One region of the Paenibacillus sp. FSL R5-0473 genome, then DNA from elsewhere that is predicted to be linked to it. Evidence: a T-box and tRNA genes for the amino acid it is inferred to sense, from the RefSeq annotation. Region 1 holds a T-box; the other regions hold tRNA genes.
What was found. The T-box of region 1 lies ahead of argS (arginine--tRNA ligase). A T-box ahead of a tRNA ligase gene usually reads a tRNA of that ligase, here a tRNA-Arg.
Positions count from the first base shown of each region.

Region 2: it has a tRNA-Arg gene. The T-box ahead of argS (arginine--tRNA ligase) is inferred to sense a tRNA for this amino acid. The anticodon was not compared.
Region 3: it has a tRNA-Arg gene. The T-box ahead of argS (arginine--tRNA ligase) is inferred to sense a tRNA for this amino acid. The anticodon was not compared.
Region 4: it has a tRNA-Arg gene. The T-box ahead of argS (arginine--tRNA ligase) is inferred to sense a tRNA for this amino acid. The anticodon was not compared.

Region 1 is NZ_JBBORL010000001.1:3,311,163-3,315,360, forward strand. Features, by position in the region: gene argS (arginine--tRNA ligase) at 1-1,606, opposite strand, end outside; T-box leader at 1,672-1,964, opposite strand; gene MKY28_RS14335 (four-helix bundle copper-binding protein) at 2,144-2,479, opposite strand; gene MKY28_RS14340 (CobW family GTP-binding protein) at 2,553-3,671, opposite strand; gene MKY28_RS14345 (MogA/MoaB family molybdenum cofactor biosynthesis protein) at 3,843-4,198, shown strand, end outside.
Region 2 is NZ_JBBORL010000001.1:521,927-526,124, forward strand. Features, by position in the region: rRNA gene MKY28_RS02400 (23S ribosomal RNA) at 1-1,013, shown strand, start outside; rRNA gene rrf (5S ribosomal RNA) at 1,087-1,203, shown strand; tRNA gene MKY28_RS02410 (tRNA-Asn) at 1,287-1,362, shown strand; tRNA gene MKY28_RS02415 (tRNA-Glu) at 1,367-1,438, shown strand; tRNA gene MKY28_RS02420 (tRNA-Val) at 1,446-1,521, shown strand; tRNA gene MKY28_RS02425 (tRNA-Met) at 1,539-1,612, shown strand; tRNA gene MKY28_RS02430 (tRNA-Asp) at 1,640-1,717, shown strand; tRNA gene MKY28_RS02435 (tRNA-Gly) at 1,742-1,816, shown strand; tRNA gene MKY28_RS02440 (tRNA-Arg) at 1,823-1,899, shown strand; tRNA gene MKY28_RS02445 (tRNA-Leu) at 1,916-1,994, shown strand; tRNA gene MKY28_RS02450 (tRNA-Pro) at 2,002-2,075, shown strand; gene MKY28_RS02455 (BofC C-terminal domain-containing protein) at 2,278-2,970, shown strand; gene ruvC (crossover junction endodeoxyribonuclease RuvC) at 3,279-3,782, shown strand; gene ruvA (Holliday junction branch migration protein RuvA) at 3,779-4,198, shown strand, end outside.
Region 3 is NZ_JBBORL010000001.1:5,560,153-5,564,350, reverse strand. Features, by position in the region: rRNA gene MKY28_RS24455 (23S ribosomal RNA) at 1-803, shown strand, start outside; rRNA gene rrf (5S ribosomal RNA) at 882-998, shown strand; tRNA gene MKY28_RS24445 (tRNA-Ile) at 1,058-1,131, shown strand; tRNA gene MKY28_RS24440 (tRNA-Ala) at 1,165-1,240, shown strand; tRNA gene MKY28_RS24435 (tRNA-Asn) at 1,242-1,317, shown strand; tRNA gene MKY28_RS24430 (tRNA-Ser) at 1,321-1,412, shown strand; tRNA gene MKY28_RS24425 (tRNA-Glu) at 1,428-1,499, shown strand; tRNA gene MKY28_RS24420 (tRNA-Val) at 1,506-1,581, shown strand; tRNA gene MKY28_RS24415 (tRNA-Met) at 1,599-1,672, shown strand; tRNA gene MKY28_RS24410 (tRNA-Asp) at 1,700-1,777, shown strand; tRNA gene MKY28_RS24405 (tRNA-Thr) at 1,801-1,876, shown strand; tRNA gene MKY28_RS24400 (tRNA-His) at 1,974-2,049, shown strand; tRNA gene MKY28_RS24395 (tRNA-Gln) at 2,061-2,135, shown strand; tRNA gene MKY28_RS24390 (tRNA-Lys) at 2,145-2,220, shown strand; tRNA gene MKY28_RS24385 (tRNA-Leu) at 2,230-2,316, shown strand; tRNA gene MKY28_RS24380 (tRNA-Gly) at 2,325-2,399, shown strand; tRNA gene MKY28_RS24375 (tRNA-Arg) at 2,406-2,482, shown strand; tRNA gene MKY28_RS24370 (tRNA-Pro) at 2,499-2,572, shown strand; tRNA gene MKY28_RS24365 (tRNA-Gly) at 2,585-2,655, shown strand; gene MKY28_RS24360 (short chain dehydrogenase) at 2,841-3,446, shown strand; gene MKY28_RS24355 (ABC transporter substrate-binding protein) at 3,670-4,198, opposite strand, start outside.
Region 4 is NZ_JBBORL010000001.1:6,818,424-6,822,621, reverse strand. Features, by position in the region: gene ppc (phosphoenolpyruvate carboxylase) at 1-793, opposite strand, end outside; gene MKY28_RS29960 (WGxxGxxG family protein) at 1,371-1,718, shown strand; tRNA gene MKY28_RS29955 (tRNA-Gly) at 1,954-2,024, opposite strand; tRNA gene MKY28_RS29950 (tRNA-Pro) at 2,036-2,109, opposite strand; tRNA gene MKY28_RS29945 (tRNA-Arg) at 2,125-2,201, opposite strand; tRNA gene MKY28_RS29940 (tRNA-Gly) at 2,210-2,284, opposite strand; tRNA gene MKY28_RS29935 (tRNA-Leu) at 2,295-2,375, opposite strand; tRNA gene MKY28_RS29930 (tRNA-Lys) at 2,382-2,457, opposite strand; tRNA gene MKY28_RS29925 (tRNA-Gln) at 2,467-2,541, opposite strand; tRNA gene MKY28_RS29920 (tRNA-Val) at 2,551-2,626, opposite strand; tRNA gene MKY28_RS29915 (tRNA-Glu) at 2,634-2,705, opposite strand; tRNA gene MKY28_RS29910 (tRNA-Thr) at 2,716-2,788, opposite strand; tRNA gene MKY28_RS29905 (tRNA-Asn) at 2,792-2,867, opposite strand; rRNA gene rrf (5S ribosomal RNA) at 2,951-3,067, opposite strand; rRNA gene MKY28_RS29895 (23S ribosomal RNA) at 3,146-4,198, opposite strand, start outside.

The DNA of each region.
Region 1 (4,198 bases):
CGTGATAGAAGCGGTTGAACGCTTGAGCGACATCTATTGTATATTTGGCAATGACCGAAGGCTCATTCCGATGAATTGCTTTTTCCAGATACTCGGGATAATCACCAAGCAGTTTCAGCAATGCCCATGAGGTATCTCCGATAGGGGGTAGAGTGGTTACTGTGTTATTCTCACCATCCGCAAGGCTGGGGTTAGGCAGAGGGTTTTCATTTTCCACGGGGATCGCCTCTTCTGCCTTGGCAAGCACACTTTGAATCCGGGCATGGGTATACTGCACATAAGGTCCGGTCTCTCCTTCAAAACTCACCGCATCCTCCAAGGAGAAGTCCACATCGTTTAACCGATTATTACGCAGATCACCGAAGACAATGGCCCCTACACCGACCGCCTCAGCCACCTTCTGAGGGTTCTCCAGATTCGGGTTTTTCTCCTGAATAATTTGCAAAGCACGAGCAACTGCCTCATCCAACACTTCCTGCAAAAAGACGACTTTACCGCGGCGGGTAGACATTTTCCGTCCCTCAAAACGCATTAATCCAAACGGGATATGTTCACAATTCGCAGACCATTCATGACCCATCCGGGATAGGACCGCAAATACCTGCCGGAAATGTAACTTCTGCTCGCCTCCGACCACGTATAACAACCGATCTGCCTTCATCACCTCATGACGATAGACTGCCGTAGCCAAATCCCGAGTAGGATAGATTGTTGTTCCATCTTTTTTGATAATCAGGCACGGGGGCATGTTCTCATCTTCCAGACGTACCACGAGTGCTCCATCACTCTCTTCAAGTAAACCTTTTGCCTTCAGTTCTTCAACCACTGCACCCATCTTGTCATTGTAAAAGCTCTCCCCCAGCGTATGGTCGAACTGCACATTCAGACGTTCATACATCCGGTTGAATTCCTTCATGCTCACTTCCACAAAGAACGCCCATAACCGCTGTGCTTCATCATCCCCTTGCTCCAGCTTGCGGAACCAGTCGCGTGCCTCAATCTCCAGAGAAGGATCGTTCTCCGCCTCATCGTGGAAGCGCACATACAGTTCCAGTGACGTACGGATCGGGTCTGCCTGCAACGCTTCATCATTGCCCCACCGTTTATACGCTGCGATCTGCTTGCCAAACTGGGTTCCCCAGTCTCCCAGATGATTCACACTTACAGAGGTATAACCCGCTTCGTTATACAACCGATACAGTGCTGCACCGATTACAGTAGAACGCAAATGTCCGATTCCGAAGGGTTTTGCGATGTTAGGGGAAGACATATCAATCACAACACGTGAACCTTGACCAAGCTGAAGCTTACCAAATGCCGCATTCCCCAGTTCTTTCAGCAGATTCGGCGCGAGCTTCTCCCGATTAAAACGGATATTTACATACGGCCCGGCGGGATTCGCTTCAATTCCAGATGCCTGCAATCCCGTTGCGAGCTCAGTTGCAATAACTGCCGGTGCTTTCTTTAATAACTTCGCTAATGCAAAACAAGGGAATGCTGCATCCCCCATCTCCGCCTGAGGTGGGACTTCCAATAATCTCAGAACCTCTTCTTCATTCAATCCCGTTAAAGGGGCAATATCGGCCGCAGCCTGCTTCATCAACATGCCAAACACTCCTTATCCATTCATTATTGGCTGAAAATAAACACAAAAAAAGCTCTCGTCTCTAAATAAGAGACGAGAGCTGACTTAACAGTTCCCGCGGTACCACTCTAGGTGAACAGCTTACTCTTAATATGCATCAACATGCATACCAGTAGAACCTGTTCCGCTCGATGCGTATAACGGTCGCAAGCCGGGTTACCCTCAGACAGATATGGCCTATCCCCAATCGGGGTACGTACCTCTTTTCGGATAACCATCTCACGGGTGCGGTTCACTCAGGTCATGTCATACCGGCTTCCACCTCTCCCGGCTCGCTGTCATGTATGGATCTGGCTACTCTCCCGATCATTGATATTCTTCGTTTCAATTCATTGCCATCATTATACATACCACGATCAGACTTGGCAACCTGCATTAAAAATCCCCTACTGAAAGGCAACACATAGGCACATCGTCTCAGATGCTTATGTTCACTGCCTTCCCTTAGGGGACAACGGTCATTATCGGTTTTAATTATATATTCCAGTGAAATAATATTTACGCCACTGCTGCCATAAACCGGCAAGCTTCTGCACATCTGCGGCAAGCCTCTGCACATGCTTGGCAGTGATCATGGTGGTGTTTGCCACACTCAGCGGCGCAAGCTTCACAAGCTTTCACACACAATTCGCATATTTCAGCAATGAAATCACTTCCCCGTGTCATCGCTTGTGCAGCAAAACTGCAGATCTCCGCACATTCCCGATTCAAACGAATGCAATCACGCAACATCGCCAGATCATATTCTTTCAGACTCGATATGTAACATACGTTGCATGCATTCATGCACTCCAGGCAAGCATCGATACATTGTTGATATTGTTGTTGTGTCATTTAAAGTTACCCCCCAGGCAAAGTTTGCTATGCATCTTAATACCCAGTTCGGAGGAATATTGAATCATCTAACCTACTTTATCGCTTCCAATTCCAGTAATTGGTCACGAATGACAGTTTGGTCAAAATGTTCACCTATAAACACAGCAACATTAGGGACCTCTCCCTGAGGTGTGATCTTCATGTAATCCGATTCACGGTAGGCATACTGGAACCAGAAACGGCTCGCCGTGTCACTAAACGATAAGATGCCTTTTGCTCGATATACATCTCGTGGCAAAGCAGATACAAATTGTTCAAATGCTTCGCTGTTCACCGGATGACTGAAATAATGCGTATACACCATGACATGTTCGTGTGATGCATGAGGCGCGGAATGTTCGTGACCAGGGTCATGGACATGGCTATGGGATGCGTCAGTATTTGTAGCATCGTCTTGGACCGTGTGATCTGTATGTTCATGACCATGATTGCAGCCATGTGTACCACAAGCTTCCGTATGCACATGATGCTCTTGGTGAGCCGGCTTACCTGCTTCAGAAGCTGAATCACGCACGTGTACGTCTGCCCCGCTGCGAAGCAACAGATCCATCTCCACCTCACATTTGACCGTAGGGATTACAGGTGCGAAGCCATTCCATTTTGCCAAAAGCTGCTCCAGATCTTGCAGTTCCTGTGCACTCACCTGATCCGTTTTGTTCAAGAGAAGCACAGACGCACAACGAATCTGCTCCTGCATTAGCTTGAAGGTCTGCCCCTTCTGCTCCTGATACAGACCAGACAGATGTGCTGCATCCACAACGGTAATGAGACTTTTCAGTTCCAGTCGCATGTAGAGTGAGGTCTCCGTTACCGCATCCAGAATCTCCATTGGATTCGCCGCACCGGTTGCTTCAATGATAATCACATCCGGTGATTCCTCCTGAACGAGATCGGCAAGTTGCAATCCCAAGTCACCACGTACGGTACAACAGATGCAGCCACCTAACATCTCTGTCATTGGAACGGTGGAATCCACAATCTGACCATCCAGATTGACTTCGCCCAACTCATTCATAACCACTGCGGGACGCAAACCCTGCTGTTGCCAATGTTCAATCAACTGAACAAGCAGTGTTGTTTTGCCACTCCCCAAAAAACCTGACAGTATATATACAGGTATGGATTGTTCTTTTATAATCGTTTCATTCATGCGTATACACCTCTCTGATTGTCCTTCTTGTAACCTGATCTATCTATATCTAGCGAGTGTACACCATCCCGCATTCGTTGTGCAATAACGTTCAACTCTTCCCCAGTACATTGCCTGATTCTAACGGATGGTCTATGCTATGAGGACATGTTGATTGAAGGAGGAAGTTTCATGACTAATTCAGTGGAACAACATCGCCAGGAAGCCCCTGACACGGTATCGTGCATGATTGTTACAGTGTCTGACACACGAACCAAAGACACGGATACCAGTGGCCAGCTCATGCACCAGCTTCTGAATGAAGCAGGTTATCAGATCGTTGAATACATCATCACACCAGATGAAACGGAGAACATTCGAAGCATCCTGCAAGATGCAGCTGTTCGTGATGATATTGAAGCCGTGCTGCTTAACGGCGGGACAGGGATTGCACCCCGAGATACAACCTACGAAGCAGTATCCTCACTACTGGACAAGGAACTACCGGGCTTTGGTGAGATCTTCCGTTTTCTCAGTTACACCGAAGA
Region 2 (4,198 bases), 2.8 Mb from region 1:
CTGTGAACCGAAGCCCCAGTAAACGGCGGCCGTAACTATAACGGTCCTAAGGTAGCGAAATTCCTTGTCAGGTAAATTCTGACCCGCACGAATGGCGTAACGACTTGGGCGCTGTCTCAACGAGAGATCCGGTGAAATTTTAATACCTGTGAAGATGCAGGTTACCCGCGACAAGACGGAAAGACCCCATGGAGCTTTACTGCAGCTTGATATTGAATTTGGGTACGATCTGTACAGGATAGGTGGGAGCCTTTGAAACGTGAGCGCCAGCTTGCGTGGAGGCAACGTTGGGATACCACCCTGATCGTATCTAGGTTCTAACCTGGTACCGTAATCCGGTGCGGGGACAGTGTCAGGTGGGCAGTTTGACTGGGGCGGTCGCCTCCTAAAGAGTAACGGAGGCGCCCAAAGGTTCCCTCAGAATGGTTGGAAATCATTCGAAGAGTGCAAAGGCATAAGGGAGCTTGACTGCGAGACCTACAAGTCGAGCAGGGACGAAAGTCGGGCTTAGTGATCCGGTGGTACCGCATGGAAGGGCCATCGCTCAACGGATAAAAGCTACCCTGGGGATAACAGGCTTATCTCCCCCAAGAGTCCACATCGACGGGGAGGTTTGGCACCTCGATGTCGGCTCATCGCATCCTGGGGCTGAAGTAGGTCCCAAGGGTTGGGCTGTTCGCCCATTAAAGCGGTACGCGAGCTGGGTTCAGAACGTCGTGAGACAGTTCGGTCCCTATCTGTCGTGGGCGTAGGAAATTTGAGAGGAGCTGTCCTTAGTACGAGAGGACCGGGATGGACGTACCGCTGGTGTACCAGTTGTTCCGCCAGGAGCACCGCTGGGTAGCTATGTACGGACGGGATAAACGCTGAAAGCATCTAAGCGTGAAGCCCCCCTCAAGATGAGATTTCCCAGTATGTAAGACCCCTTGAAGACGACGAGGTAGATAGGCTGGGGGTGGAAGTGCAGCAATGCATGGAGCTGACCAGTACTAATCGGTCGAGGGCTTATCCAATAGCAAGTTGTAATTCGCATGTTTCGTTTCGAATCTAGTTTTCAGAGAACAACTCTGAAATGTAAGCTACGCGTTTGGTGGCGATGGCGGAGGGGTTCCACACGTACCCATCCCGAACACGACCGTTAAGCCCTCTAGCGCCGATGGTACTTGGACCGCAGGGTCCTGGGAGAGTAGGACGCCGCCAAGCGAACTCTTTCATCATACATAGAAAACAGGCTCTGCATGTTGATGTTGTACGATGAATTGCATTTGCACTGCAAATGCATATATTCCCTGATAGCTCAGTTGGTAGAGCACTCGACTGTTAATCGAGTTGTCACAGGTTCGAGCCCTGTTCGGGGAGCCATTAAGGCCCGTTGGTCAAGGGGTTAAGACACCTCCCTTTCACGGAGGTAACAGGGGTTCGAATCCCCTACGGGTCATATAGTTGGAGGCTTAGCTCAGCTGGGAGAGCATCTGCCTTACAAGCAGAGGGTCGGGGGTTCGATCCCCTCAGCCTCCACCATATAAACTTTATAACGACGCGGGGTGGAGCAGCCCGGTAGCTCGTCGGGCTCATAACCCGAAGGCCGCAGGTTCAAATCCTGCCCCCGCAATTATACTTTCCTTTGAGAAAGTGATCTGGAACCGTGGTGTAGTTGGCCTAACATGCCTGCCTGTCACGCAGGAGATCGCGGGTTCGAATCCCGTCGGTTCCGCCATTTTTTATATTAATAATACCGTGTGCGGAAGTGGCTCAGCGGTAGAGCATCGCCTTGCCAAGGCGAGGGTCGCGGGTTCGATTCCCGTCTTCCGCTCCAATATTTGCGCCCTTAGCTCAGCTGGATAGAGCGTTTGACTACGAATCAAAAGGCCGGGAGTTCGAATCTCTCAGGGCGCGCCATTATAACTTCAAATTTGCCGGCGTGGCGGAATGGCAGACGCGCTCGACTCAAAATCGAGTGGGAAACCGTGGAGGTTCGAGTCCTCTCGCCGGTATATATAACGGGATGTAGCTCAGCTTGGTAGAGCACCTGGTTTGGGACCAGGGGGTCGCATGTTCAAATCGTGTCATCCCGATCTCTAAAAACACTATCTAATTATAGATAGTGTTTTTTTATATTTATCTATATAAAATTCTATAAATGCAGGTTCGATATTAACTATGACAAATTCTCTAAGCTAACACATGTGTGTTCCTTCTTCAGACTACAAGTTAATTGTGCATAAAGCCTCAATCTTTAGGTCACAATAGGTTTAAAAAGTGATAGAAGGGGTTCATGTGAACACGTTTAACTTCAGAAAACAATTCAAGAGACGCTGGCGAAGGTGGAAACGAACAGTATGGATGACGGCGGCTCTGCTTGCAGTTACGATATTGGCTTACAGCGGGTTGTCTATCTCATCGGCGATAGAGCGTTTGCTGACAACTAATTTTAGTGAGGCAACCAGTGTGATGGGCCCTGTTACGCAGGAAACAAGATCAGAACAGGAGATTCAGGCGTTAGTAGAGCAACTTGATTCTGATCCGGATCATTTAACAAGTGTGGTTTTGGAGACAAAGTACATCTGTGGAGTGGAAACAGAGCAGTTAGGCAAGATGGCTAGACCACAGTTGAAGATGCTGCTGGCTCAACATCCGGAATGGGATGCTACCGTTGGAACATCAGATGAGTTGCATCTGAAGCAACGTGTAGATGACCTTTCACCGCTTTGTAAACAGCAGGCTTATATCAGCATAGATGCTGTAGGGAACCTTAATTTGTACGAGGGTAAGCCTGCAGAAGAGAAGGTTATTCGTACATTCTTTCAATTGGATGTTGGGACGTTGGAAAGTTCTTTGCCTGAAGGGGTGCTCGAGCAATTGCAGCAGGGTATTCGGATTCAGGACAAGGATGAATATGATAGCGTAATCTCTACGTTCAGTGACTATGCCGTGGATGAAGACCATCATTTAATCCGTAATGGCGGGTAATCCAAACGTCTTCACCTACGGTATTAAAATTGTGAAGTACTGAAACGATGCTGGCAATAGCAATAACATTGGTGGTTTACGTAACCAAGCGATTGAATCTAAAATACGTGGAATGTGGTGAAGGACATCGAAGAGATGTCCTTTTTGTCGTTTGAACTGAAATACATGAAAATACGAATAAACATGTAAAAAATCCGCGAATAAAGACGAGTAATCAGTTAGACAAAGTTTTTCCTGCCGCAGGGTCTATCTTTTGTTATAATGAAATGAACGATACATATGTTCGCTTTTGTGAGGGAGAGATGGTTTTGCGTTTTTTGGGAATTGACCCGGGGATTGCGATTGTTGGTTTTGGTTTTGTGGATAAAATCGGCAGTAAGGTGGTACCCGTACAATATGGATGTATTCAGACGGAAGCTCATACCCCTGAAGAGGAACGGTTGCTTCATGTATATGAAGGTATGGTGCAATTGATTGATAAATACAAACCGGACGCAGTAGCGCTGGAGAAACTTTTTTTCAATCGGAACGTTACAACAGCAATGTCTGTCAGTCAGGCGAGAGGCGTTATGGTACTCGCTGCCGCACAGAAGGGTTTGCCTATTGCAGAGTATACGCCAATGCAGATCAAGCAGGCTGTTGTGGGGTACGGTAAAGCAGAGAAGAAGCAAGTACAGGAGATGGTCAAAATGTTTTTGCGTCTTCAGGTCATTCCTAAACCAGATGACGTAGCGGATGCATTGGCTGTAGCCGTGTGCCATGCACACTCTTATACATTAAATTCCAAGTTGAATGAGGTATTGCGAAAATGATTGATTTTCTAAGAGGACAGTTCATTCATGTAGAGAATGATTATATTGTGCTGGATGTTCATGGTGTAGGGTATCGCGTATTCTGTCCAAATCCATTTGCGTTTGCGAAGCAAGAAGGCGAAATTACCGTGTACACTCACCATCATGTGCGTGAGGATGCGATGTTGCTGTTTGGATTTGTTACACGGGATGAGCAGCGTTTGTTCCGTAAACTGATTGAAGTATCCGGTATTGGTCCAAAAGTTGCTCTGGGCATACTCGCTGGAGGTACACCAGAACATGTGGTTACGGCGATTTATCAGGAGAATCTTACGTTCTTGACCAAATTGCCAGGCATCGGCAAGAAGACTGCACAACGCATGATTCTGGATCTCAAGGATAAGCTGGATAGTTTTGGCGCGGCAGCGTATGCAACA
Region 3 (4,198 bases), 2.2 Mb from region 1:
TATTGAATTTGGGTACGATCTGTACAGGATAGGTGGGAGCCTTTGAAACGTGAGCGCCAGCTTGCGTGGAGGCAACGTTGGGATACCACCCTGATCGTATCTAGGTTCTAACCTGGTACCGTAATCCGGTGCGGGGACAGTGTCAGGTGGGCAGTTTGACTGGGGCGGTCGCCTCCTAAAGAGTAACGGAGGCGCCCAAAGGTTCCCTCAGAATGGTTGGAAATCATTCGAAGAGTGCAAAGGCATAAGGGAGCTTGACTGCGAGACCTACAAGTCGAGCAGGGACGAAAGTCGGGCTTAGTGATCCGGTGGTACCGCATGGAAGGGCCATCGCTCAACGGATAAAAGCTACCCTGGGGATAACAGGCTTATCTCCCCCAAGAGTCCACATCGACGGGGAGGTTTGGCACCTCGATGTCGGCTCATCGCATCCTGGGGCTGAAGTAGGTCCCAAGGGTTGGGCTGTTCGCCCATTAAAGCGGTACGCGAGCTGGGTTCAGAACGTCGTGAGACAGTTCGGTCCCTATCTGTCGTGGGCGTAGGAAATTTGAGAGGAGCTGTCCTTAGTACGAGAGGACCGGGATGGACGTACCGCTGGTGTACCAGTTGTTCCGCCAGGAGCACCGCTGGGTAGCTATGTACGGACGGGATAAACGCTGAAAGCATCTAAGCGTGAAGCCCCCCTCAAGATGAGATTTCCCAGTATGTAAGACCCCTTGAAGACGACGAGGTAGATAGGCTGGGGGTGGAAGTGCAGCAATGCATGGAGCTGACCAGTACTAATCGGTCGAGGGCTTATCCAATAGCAAGTTGTCATTCGCATGTTTCGTTTCGAATCTAGTTTTCAGAGAACGATCTCTGAATGTAAGCTAAGCTATGCGTTTGGTGGCGATGGCGGAGGGGTTCCACACGTACCCATCCCGAACACGACCGTTAAGCCCTCTAGCGCCGATGGTACTTGGACCGCAGGGTCCTGGGAGAGTAGGACGCCGCCAAGCGATTTCCCTTTGGGGTATTTTTTTTGCCCCCCTTGCCAAGGAATAAGGGATATATATTAGGGCCCTTAGCTCAGTTGGTTAGAGCGCACCTCTGATAAGGGTGAGGCCGGTGGTTCGAGTCCACCAGGGCCCATAGCAAGACCACAACAAGAAATACACAGTGTATGGGGCCATAGCTCAGCTGGGAGAGCGCCTGCCTTGCAAGCAGGAGGTCAGCGGTTCGATCCCGCTTGGCTCCACCATTCCCTGATAGCTCAGTTGGTAGAGCACTCGACTGTTAATCGAGTTGTCACAGGTTCGAGCCCTGTTCGGGGAGCCATATGGAGAGGTGTCCGAGCTGGCCGAAGGAGCACGATTGGAAATCGTGTAGGCGTCACAAGCGTCTCGAGGGTTCGAATCCCTCTCTCTCCGCCAGATTTTTTTTAGCAAGGCCCGTTGGTCAAGGGGTTAAGACACCTCCCTTTCACGGAGGTAACAGGGGTTCGAATCCCCTACGGGTCATAATATGGAGGCTTAGCTCAGCTGGGAGAGCATCTGCCTTACAAGCAGAGGGTCGGGGGTTCGATCCCCTCAGCCTCCACCATATAAACTTTATAACGACGCGGGGTGGAGCAGCCCGGTAGCTCGTCGGGCTCATAACCCGAAGGCCGCAGGTTCAAATCCTGCCCCCGCAATTATACTTTCCTTTGAGAAAGTGATCTGGAACCGTGGTGTAGTTGGCCTAACATGCCTGCCTGTCACGCAGGAGATCGCGGGTTCGAATCCCGTCGGTTCCGCCATTTTTTAATTAAATATACACCGTGCCGGTGTAGCTCAACTGGTAGAGCAACTGACTTGTAATCAGTAGGTTGGGGGTTCAAGTCCTCTCGCCGGCACCATTTTTAGTATTTACATCTGAATTTGTGATAGAATGTATATTACAAGTAAAATTGTTAATACTAAGATTCTCTTAGTGGATGAATGGCTTACTCTATGGCGGTCGTGGCGAAGTGGTTAACGCACCGGTTTGTGGATCCGGCATTCGGGGGTTCAATTCCCCTCGATCGCCCCATGATTTTTTAATGGGGATTAGCCAAGCGGTAAGGCAACGGACTTTGACTCCGTCATGCATAGGTTCAAATCCTATATCCCCAGCCATTTCATTACGAGTCATTAGCTCAGTTGGTAGAGCACCTGACTTTTAATCAGGGTGTCGAAGGTTCGAGCCCTTCATGACTCACCATTATATTTTGCGGTCGTGGCGGAATTGGCAGACGCGCACGGTTCAGGTCCGTGTGGGCTAACCCCCGTGGAGGTTCGAGTCCTCTCGACCGCACCATATGTTTTGCGGAAGTGGCTCAGCGGTAGAGCATCGCCTTGCCAAGGCGAGGGTCGCGGGTTCGATTCCCGTCTTCCGCTCCAATATTTGCGCCCTTAGCTCAGCTGGATAGAGCGTTTGACTACGAATCAAAAGGCCGGGAGTTCGAATCTCTCAGGGCGCGCCATTATTCTCATAAGTATCGGGATGTAGCTCAGCTTGGTAGAGCACCTGGTTTGGGACCAGGGGGTCGCATGTTCAAATCGTGTCATCCCGATTTTTTTTATTTGCGGGTGTAGTTCAATGGTAGAACTTTAGCCTTCCAAGCTAATAGCGTGGGTTCGATTCCCATCACCCGCTTCCTAGTAACATATAGAAGAGCCTTTGCTTATAGCAAGGGCTTTTTTTTGTGTTAAAAAGAATATGGGTATTCTATTTAAAATAGGGTCAATTGTCATTTGATTAAGGATGGAATCTTTGTTTAAATAAATAGAACAATTCGTATCTGATTAACCGCATTTATTTATAAAGGAGGACAAACAGTAATGAAAAGAGCTCTGGTCATTGGTGGAAACGGAACGCTAGGTAAAGCTGTTGTTGCGAAACTGAGAGATTATTCGGTTGAGGTTATTACAGCAGGTAGACAATCCGGGGATGTTCAGGTGGATATGACCTCGACAGAGAGTATCACTACCCTCTTCGAAACGGTGAGAAATATTGATTACGTCATTGTGGCGGCGGGCCAGACCCATTATGCGAAACTCGAAGAACTGACACCTGAGAACAATATGATTAGTGTGCAGGGTAAACTGCTTGGACAGGTCAATATCGTATTGATTGGACAGCACTATATTAACGACAAGGGGAGTTTCACGCTGGTCAGTGGCATTATACAAGACCACCCTATTGAGCAAGGTGCATCAAGTGCTATGGTCAATGGGGCTATTGATTCGTTTGCCAAAGCGGCAGCGTTTGAGTTACCAAGAGGCATTCGTTTGAATTCGGTTAGTCCTAATCTGTTTGTAGAGTCTGCGGAAAAATATAAGGATTTCTTTATTGGATTTAATCCTGTACCTGTAGAGAAAGTGGCTAATACGTTTATCCAGAGTGCACTTGGGATTGAAACAGCCCAAAATTTCAAAATATATTAAAAGCCGGAAAGTTATATATGATTTTGATGATTACCTATCCCTAATTAATTGCAGGATGAGAAAGGTGTACATGAAATACATTTAGCTGTTAAGCATGTAGAATGATTTTTCATGAAACAGAACTGAATGAGGCCATTTGAAATATTAAAACAAAAGGAGATCCACCGAAAATCCGGTGAATCTCCTTTTGTTTGTTGTGGATGAAACAGAGGTATATTGACTATTATGGAGCAGGTAGCCCAAGAACTTCGAGCATTTCATTACGTTTGAGCGATTCGGCAATGGGGCCGTCAATGAGCCATTTCTTAGCATTGAGGACATAGACATGACCATTTTGGACAGCGGGTAGGCTTTTCCATACTTGGAGTTGCTGGATTTCATTGAGTTCATCTTTTGTTTTTTGCAACGCTTCAGCTGACCCATCTGAGCTAATGGACACGATAAACAGATAGTCTGCTTTGATTTCAGGCAAAAGTTCTACCGAGATACTGGCATTCATCCGATCCGGGTTCTCTGCCTCGAGTTTGGTAACGAGAGCATCGGGAGTGAATCCAACCTCATAACCCGCTCCTACATAACTGGAAGCTGGGAATGGCGTGGATGGAATGGAAGAGAAGAACAAACGCATATCCTTCTCTTCCAGGCGCAGGAATGCAGCTGTAGGTTTGGTCTTGGTGATATCGGCTGCAACCTTCTGAGATTCAGTTACTTGGTCTTTATTTTTTTGTAAAAGCTGTTCAGCCCGCTCTTCA
Region 4 (4,198 bases), 3.5 Mb from region 1:
CGATCCAGGAACCGAACCGCAAATACGTCGGCACATGCCAGTCATGGTCAGGATAAAATTTGTTCAGGCAGCGTTCCAGCTCCTGATATACATCCGGAAGTACGTGGAACAACGTTTCATGAAAGTAATACATCCCGTTCCGCACTTCATCAAGTACAGTCGGTTTGCGGTCGCGAAGTTCATCTGTCTGCCAGAGTGTAATAACCTCATTCAGCAGCTTCTCACGCAACTGTTCACGTTCACGCAACGTCAGCGTAGGATTATCAAGTGACATGACATCTTCGGATATCCGTTTATGGATGTCCAGAATAACCCGGCGCATAGCTTCGGTTGGGTGAGCTGTCATAACGAGTTCCAACGACAAATCGTCGAGAATCTCTTCCACCTCTGTATGAGACAGTCCACGTTCCTTAAGATCCTGTACTGCTTTCTCAATCGATCCTGGCTGCACAGCGTCCCCAGCAGAACGTTCATAATCCCGTTTACGCCGGATCCGATGGTTTTGTTCAGCAATATTAACTAATTGAAAATAAATAGCGAAAGCCCGAATAACCTGGTGACGATTGTCCGAGTCTAATTCCTGGATCATCGTTTTGAACTCTGCATAGAGTTCTGGCAGAAATTCTGCACGTAACGATTTGCTCGTTTCCCGAATCTTCTCAACGATATCTAGAAGCTCCGTGCCGCCTTGATGGACAAGAACTTCTCCGAGTATATTGCCCAGGAACCGCACGTCTCGCCGAAGCAGGTTGTTGGATTGGCTTTTGCTGGCGGTTACCATAGTTTCAGTCATGCTTATCCTCCCATCTGATCGTTCCATTCGTACACGTAAATTTGACACCTTCATAACATCATACAATAAAATGGTACGAAAATCTTTATTTTTCTACTAGAAAAAATGGGGATTATCCCCGATTTACAGCACAAAAACACGCTTTTTTATTCATTTTCTTGTTCTGCTTCAATTAATGGTCATATACTGTCGCATGATACCTTTTTCACGTACTTTAGATAAATCAAAAGTCTCATACCTATTCTTAAAAACTCATAAATATACAGTTCTTTTAGATATGATCCGATGTACCTGATATTAAGGTTAAACCGCATAATTTCATTGTTTGAGAACAGATGATATACAAAGAAACATGACCGGCAAAGCAAGCTTTTGTATACTTTACCACAGTGACGCAATAAATTAAAGATGTAATTATAATTTTCTTCCCACTACAGTCTGCTTACTAGGCAAGTTTCTTATGTATGTTGTTATTCAATTGGACTCAAAGGTATATCTTAACAGACTATTTCTACATATTGTACTTGTCTTCTTGGGCAGATTAATCTGTAGCTCTTACTAAAAAGGAGGAATCCACATGATGAAGAAAGGTACAACAATTATTGCTTCCGTGCTTCTGGTGGCCGCGATGGCTGGCCCTGCTGCTGCTGATGGTCATATGTCCAAAGGAATGGATACAACCGGCTCACGTGTCCGGTCTTATCAGGACACCAACTACATGGACCGCACAAACACTAATTCCAACATGAATATGAACATGGATGGAAACTACCGCAACAATGGTGACTATCGTACCAACAATGTTCGGGCAAACGCCACAACAACCGACCGTGACAACGGCATGGATTGGGGCTGGCTTGGTTTGTTGGGACTGCTTGGATTAGCTGGCATGCGTAAAAGAGTAACGGACCATAACGAACGTTAAATTGTGCGCTCTTCACTATACAATAGCTGCTGCGTCTTAGAGGCAGCTCATCCACAAAGATAAACAGAAGAGCCAAGACCTCCCTATTTGGATAGTAAAGGGGTCTTGGCTCTTTTTTTAAATAAACCTGTATTATACTTTACATAAATTATTATATAAAATAACTGCTGATTATTTCGTTAAATAAAATAAAAAAGCCTCTGCATCTGCAAAGGCTCTTTCATTACATTCTGTAAGCGGGTGATGGGAATCGAACCCACGCTATTAGCTTGGAAGGCTAAAGTTCTACCATTGAACTACACCCGCGTAAACAAAAATCGGGATGACACGATTTGAACATGCGACCCCCTGGTCCCAAACCAGGTGCTCTACCAAGCTGAGCTACATCCCGATACTAAAAAAATAATGGCGCGCCCTGAGAGATTCGAACTCCCGGCCTTTTGATTCGTAGTCAAACGCTCTATCCAGCTGAGCTAAGGGCGCAAAAATATTGGAGCGGAAGACGGGAATCGAACCCGCGACCCTCGCCTTGGCAAGGCGATGCTCTACCGCTGAGCCACTTCCGCAAATAAAGGATGCGCGTGGAGGGACTTGAACCCCCACGTCAAAGACGCTAGATCCTAAGTCTAGTGCGTCTGCCAATTCCGCCACACGCGCATATGATGGTGAGTCATGAAGGGCTCGAACCTTCGACACCCTGATTAAAAGTCAGGTGCTCTACCAACTGAGCTAATGACTCATACTAAAATGGCTGGGGATATAGGATTTGAACCTATGCATGACGGAGTCAAAGTCCGTTGCCTTACCGCTTGGCTAATCCCCAATAAAAATATGGTGGAGGCTGAGGGGATCGAACCCCCGACCCTCTGCTTGTAAGGCAGATGCTCTCCCAGCTGAGCTAAGCCTCCAACTATATGACCCGTAGGGGATTCGAACCCCTGTTACCTCCGTGAAAGGGAGGTGTCTTAACCCCTTGACCAACGGGCCCCATTTCCAAAGCTCTCAACCGGGATCGAACCGGTGACCTCATCCTTACCATGGATGCACTCTACCTACTGAGCTATGAGAGCAAATGGCTCCCCGAACAGGGCTCGAACCTGTGACAACTCGATTAACAGTCGAGTGCTCTACCAACTGAGCTATCAGGGAATATATGCATTTGCAGGGCAAATGCAATTCATCGTACAACGTCCACATGCAGAGCCTGTTTTCTATGTATGATGAAAGAGTTCGCTTGGCGGCGTCCTACTCTCCCAGGACCCTGCGGTCCAAGTACCATCGGCGCTAGAGGGCTTAACGGTCGTGTTCGGGATGGGTACGTGTGGAACCCCTCCGCCATCGCCACCAAACGCATAGCTTAGCTTACATTCAGAGATCGTTCTCTGAAAACTAGATTCGAAACGAAACACGCGAATTACAACTTGCTATTGGATAAGCCCTCGACCGATTAGTACTGGTCAGCTCCATGCATTGCTGCACTTCCACCCCCAGCCTATCTACCTCGTCGTCTTCAAGGGGTCTTACATACTGGGAAATCTCATCTTGAGGGGGGCTTCACGCTTAGATGCTTTCAGCGTTTATCCCGTCCGTACATAGCTACCCAGCGGTGCTCCTGGCGGAACAACTGGTACACCAGCGGTACGTCCATCCCGGTCCTCTCGTACTAAGGACAGCTCCTCTCAAATTTCCTACGCCCACGACAGATAGGGACCGAACTGTCTCACGACGTTCTGAACCCAGCTCGCGTACCGCTTTAATGGGCGAACAGCCCAACCCTTGGGACCTACTTCAGCCCCAGGATGCGATGAGCCGACATCGAGGTGCCAAACCTCCCCGTCGATGTGGACTCTTGGGGGAGATAAGCCTGTTATCCCCAGGGTAGCTTTTATCCGTTGAGCGATGGCCCTTCCATGCGGTACCACCGGATCACTAAGCCCGACTTTCGTCCCTGCTCGACTTGTAGGTCTCGCAGTCAAGCTCCCTTATGCCTTTGCACTCTTCGAATGATTTCCAACCATTCTGAGGGAACCTTTGGGCGCCTCCGTTACTCTTTAGGAGGCGACCGCCCCAGTCAAACTGCCCACCTGACACTGTCCCCGCACCGGATTACGGTACCAGGTTAGAACCTAGATACGATCAGGGTGGTATCCCAACGTTGCCTCCACGCAAGCTGGCGCTCACGTTTCAAAGGCTCCCACCTATCCTGTACAGATCGTACCCAAATTCAATATCAAGCTGCAGTAAAGCTCCATGGGGTCTTTCCGTCTTGTCGCGGGTAACCTGCATCTTCACAGGTATTAAAATTTCACCGGATCTCTCGTTGAGACAGCGCCCAAGTCGTTACGCCATTCGTGCGGGTCAGAATTTACCTGACAAGGAATTTCGCTACCTTAGGACCGTTATAGTTACGGCCGCCGTTTACTGGGGCTTCGGTTCACAGCTTCGGATTGCTCCTAACCACTCCCCTTAACCTTCCAGCA